Regions from separate parts of the Roseibium alexandrii DFL-11 genome, predicted to be linked through region 1. Evidence: predicted binding sites of a transcription regulator. Region 1 holds the regulator's gene; the other holds the start of a gene.
What was found. Region 1 encodes HrcA, which represses chaperone genes, less so after heat shock. Its sites were predicted from a motif close to GTTAGCACTCNCNNNNNGNGAGTGCTAAC; they were not measured.
Positions count from the first base shown of each region.

Region 1 (2,399 bases):
TCGCGGCAATGTGATCTGTCAGGACATCCCCGGACACCATGTCCCGGGCTTTCATCCACTCAACACAGTCGCGCAAAGCCACCCAGGCTCCGGTGATTGCAGCGGTTCGCGTACCGCCATCAGCCTGGATCACGTCGCAATCGACTGAAATCTGGACTTCGCCCAGCGCCTGCAGATCCACCACGGCACGCAGGGAGCGGCCAATGAGGCGCTGGATTTCCTGAGTGCGGCCGGACTGTTTGCCAGCGCTCGCCTCACGGCGCATCCGGCTGCCGGTGGCACGTGGCAGCATGCCGTATTCGGCGGTGACCCAGCCCTTGTTCTGGCCGCGCAGCCACGGCGGGACACGCTCTTCCAGGCTTGCCGTGCACAGGACATGCGTATCGCCAAACTTCACCAGGCACGAGCCCTCGGCATGTTTGGATACGCCACGCTCCAGCGTGACAGCACGAAGTTCATCGGCAGCGCGTTTTGACGGACGCATGGCTCTCCCTTTCAACCCGTTATCAAGGCAAAACTCAAAGGTTCGCCTCGTTTGTTCACGGCCTTTTAGACCCCATTTCCCGGCGCCGTAAAGGCCAAGCTTCACCATTGGACCGTTTTGCGCCTATATCTTGAAGATATGAGCGTTTGATCAACGCGTTTTTGGTGACCGTGACGGAGACAAACACCTTGAGCCTCAGCGACCTCGACAGAAGATCCCGGGAAATCTTCCGCTCGATCGTGGAATCCTATCTTGATACCGGAGAGCCTGTCGGCTCGCGCAACATTTCGCGCAACCCCAACATTTCTCTATCGCCAGCCTCGATCCGCAATGTGATGTCGGATCTGGAGCACATGGGCCTCCTGCATTCGCCGCATACCAGCGCCGGACGCCTTCCAACAGAAATAGGCCTAAGGTTTTTTGTCGACGCGCTTCTTGAGGTCGGCGATCTGACCCAGGACGAACGCCGCCAGATAGATATTCAGGTCAAGGCTTCCCAACAGGCCAATTCGGCGGAACAAGTCCTGACAGAGGCGAGCCAATTGCTGTCAGGCCTTTCGATGGGTGCCGGAGTTGTGCTGACGCACAAGTCCGACATGCGGCTGAAGCACATTGAGTTTGTCCGCATTGAACCGCTGAAGGCCCTCGCCATTCTGGTTGGAGAAGATGGATCGGTCGAAAACCGGGTCGTCGAGCTGCCACCTGATCTACCATCCTCCGCGCTCGTCGAGGCCTCGAACTATCTAAACTCGATGATTCAAGGGCGCACGATCAGCGAGATCCGGGCTGAGCTTGAAAAAGTGCGCGCGGCGGATCAGGCCGAGCTGAATCAACTCAGTCAAAAAGTCATTGATGCCGGCCTCGCCGTCTGGACCGGGGAAGACGGTGTCGCAGACCCCGGTACGCTGATTGTCCGCGGCCGGTCCAATCTGTTATCCGACCTGGATGCGGCCGAGGATCTGGAGCGGATCAAGCTTTTGTTCGACGATCTCGAGAACAAGAAGGATCTCATTCAGCTCCTAGGACTTGCCGAAAAAGGGGAAGGTGTCCGGATATTTATCGGATCGGAGAACAATCTCTTTTCCTTGTCCGGATCCTCCCTGGTGGTCTCGCCCTACCGGGACAGCAATCAGCGGATCGTCGGCGCGCTTGGCGTTATCGGGCCGACCCGATTGAACTATTCGAGAGTCATTCCAATGGTCGACTACACAGCGCGGCTTGTCAGCCGAATTCTAGGCTAGCGCTTGATCGAAACCATTATTTGCCCCCATCTAAGCAAAGAATTCGAAGGACAGGCCTCCTCAATATGCAGTCATTGTCGCCCGCTGAACTGGAACGCTACGCCCGCCATATTGTCCTTCAGGACATCGGCGGGGCCGGTCAGCAGAAACTGAAAGCCGCGAAGGTTCTGGTGATTGGCGCCGGCGGGCTGGGCGCGCCAGTCTTGCAGTATCTTGCCGCCGCCGGGGTCGGGACGCTTGGCATCGTGGATGACGACGCCGTCTCTCTGTCCAATCTGCAGCGGCAGGTGATCCACGATACCAACCAACTGGGCGAGCCGAAGGTTGCGAGCGCAGCAGAAGCGATTGCAAGGCTCAATCCGAATGTCGAGGTGAAACCGTTTCCGTTCCGGATCACAGGCCAAAACGCTTTGCAACTGATTTCCGCCTTTGATCTGGTGGTCGATGGATCAGACAACTTCGACACGCGCTATTTGGTGTCGGACGCCTGTTTTTTTGCCAAGAAACCGCTGGTCACCGCGGCTGTTGGCCAGTTTGATGGCTCCATCACCACCTTGCGGCCTTTCGAGAACGGAGAAGATGGCGCTGCCAATCCGACCTATCGCTGCCTCTTCCCTCAAAAGCCCCGGGCCGGATTGTTGCCGACTTGCGAACAGGCTGGTGTTCTTGGTGCA
Region 1 covers NZ_CM011002.1:3,797,955-3,800,353, forward strand. The annotation lists gene rph (ribonuclease PH) at 1-484, opposite strand, end outside; gene hrcA (heat-inducible transcriptional repressor HrcA) at 631-1,725, shown strand; gene SADFL11_RS17385 (HesA/MoeB/ThiF family protein) at 1,791-2,399, shown strand, end outside.

Region 2 (2,399 bases), 870 kb from region 1:
TTCGTGATGCGCAATCGCGCCCGAACGGCATCATCGACCTGTCGCGCGAACGGTCTCGCGTGGCTCCTGCCAGCCGGCCATTCGGTGCGATTGAACCTCTTTGGGCTCAAGAGCGCCGCATTATCGAAGATGCACTCGATGCGTTTGATGGGAACATAGCCATGGCCGCTGCGGCACTGGAGATCAGCCCGTCGACAATCTATCGCAAAAAACAATCCTGGTCCGCACGCAGCCTTTAACCGGCTATATTTACCGCAACGCACACATTTCCTTGTTTCTTGGCGGCGCTCGGTCTATATCGGCAAAATCGCTAAGAAAAGACAAGATCTAAGGGCGGCGGGGATTTACATGACGAAGCAGGCGAGCCGATTTAAGCTTGGGCGGAATTCCACTTCTCTTGCATTGGTGTTCGGGATATTCGCGGCGGCGGGCTCCGCTGTTGCTCAATCTCCTGACTACAAGGCTCCCTCCCCGGCATTCGCGGAAGCGTTGGCAGCTTTCGATGCAGCGTGGATGTCAGGCGGGCTTGCTTATTCAACTGTGACCTTCACAGACGGTCCCGGCAGCGGATATGGGAAGTATACCGCAACAGAAAACAATGTGTTTTCAGCCGGTGACACAATTGCTCTTTATGCCGAGCCTGTCGGCTACGCATTCGATCAGTCGCAAGACGGTTACACCTACAAACTTGCCGCAAGCTACCGCCTAATCAACCCATCAGGTCAGGTCTTGAGCGAACAATCTGATTTTGCTGAGTTCACCGGCACCACTCGGTCCAAGCAGCGCCAGCTTTCGGCCAGCTTGTCCTTTCAGTTCGATGGCCTTCCAGCCGGCGACTATGAACTCGAAACCAGTTTTGTGGATCAAATCGGCAATCAGACGGCCGGCTTCAAGCTTCCATTTACAATTCAGGCCGCCAACTGATCCGCAACTGCAAGGCAGCTCACAGCGCCCGAGTATCGACCACGCTGAACGCGCAGCTGGACGCAGGGATATCCAAGCGTTAACAGTGGCGTACCGATGTACCGGATCCGGTCAGAAAAACTTCTTTCCGCCATTGACAAGCCCTTCTCCGATACATAAATCCTTGGGCGTTGTTAGCACTCGCCACTAGGGAGTGCTAACCGCGGATGGGAGGGGCAATTTCTCCTATTCTCAGTAACCCAATAATCATGTCTCGCGTGCTGCCTATTGCGTGGGGCGCGCTCATGAGAGGAAACAATCTTATGGCATTTCGTCCACTTCACGACCGTGTCGTAGTTCGCCGCGTCGACTCCGAAGAGAAGACCGCTGGTGGCATCATCATCCCGGATACCGCTAAGGAAAAGCCGCAAGAAGGCGAAATCGTTGCAGTTGGCAACGGTGCGCGTGACGACAGCGGCAACGTTGTTGCTCTCGACGTCAAAGCAGGCGACCGCGTTCTGTTCGGCAAATGGTCCGGCACTGAAGTCAAAATCGACGGTGAAGACCTCCTGATCATGAAGGAATCCGACATCATGGGCGTGATCGCTTAATTCAGCGAACCGCTTTTTGATCTCAATCGCAAATTCCAGAAAAAGTGAGACGACTACATGTCTGCTAAAGAAGTAAAATTCTCGTCTGACGCACGTGAGAAAATGCTCCGTGGCGTCGACACCCTCGCAAACGCCGTTAAAGTAACTCTCGGCCCGAAAGGCCGTAACGTCGTTCTCGACAAAGCCTTCGGTGCGCCGCGGATCACCAAAGACGGTGTTTCCGTTGCCAAGGAAATCGAACTTGAAGACAAGTTCGAAAACATGGGCGCACAGATGGTGCGCGAAGTGGCTTCCAAAACCAACGACATCGCTGGTGACGGCACAACCACTGCAACTGTTCTGGCGCAGGCTATCGTAAAGGAAGGCGCCAAGGCTGTTGCTGCTGGCATGAACCCGATGGACCTGAAGCGCGGCGTCGACCTTGCTGCTTCTGCTGCTGTCAAGGCTCTGGAAGCTGCTTCCAAGCCAATCACCACTTCTGAAGAAGTTGCCCAGGTCGGAACGATCTCCGCAAACGGCGACGAGCAGGTCGGTAAAGACATTGCTGAAGCCATGCAGAAAGTTGGCAACGAAGGTGTGATCACCGTCGAAGAAGCCAAGTCTCTGGAAACCGAGCTGGAAGTCGTTGAAGGCATGCAGTTCGACCGTGGTTACCTGTCTCCGTACTTCGTGACCAACGCTGACAAGATGCTGGCAGACCTCGAAAAGCCGTTCATCCTGCTGCATGAGAAAAAACTCTCCAACCTGCAGGCCATGCTGCCGATCCTGGAAGCTGTTGTTCAGTCTTCCCGTCCGCTGCTCATCATTGCAGAAGATGTTGAAGGCGAAGCGCTGGCAACTCTCGTTGTCAACAAGCTCCGCGGCGGCCTGAAAATTGCAGCTGTC
Region 2 covers NZ_CM011002.1:2,927,234-2,929,632, forward strand. The annotation lists gene SADFL11_RS13530 (sigma-54 dependent transcriptional regulator) at 1-239, shown strand, start outside; gene SADFL11_RS13535 (hypothetical protein) at 349-924, shown strand; gene groES (co-chaperone GroES) at 1,227-1,514, shown strand; gene groL (chaperonin GroEL) at 1,572-2,399, shown strand, end outside.
Region 2: groES (co-chaperone GroES) is a predicted target of HrcA. The motif match lies at 1,097-1,125, and genes of this name have one in related genera.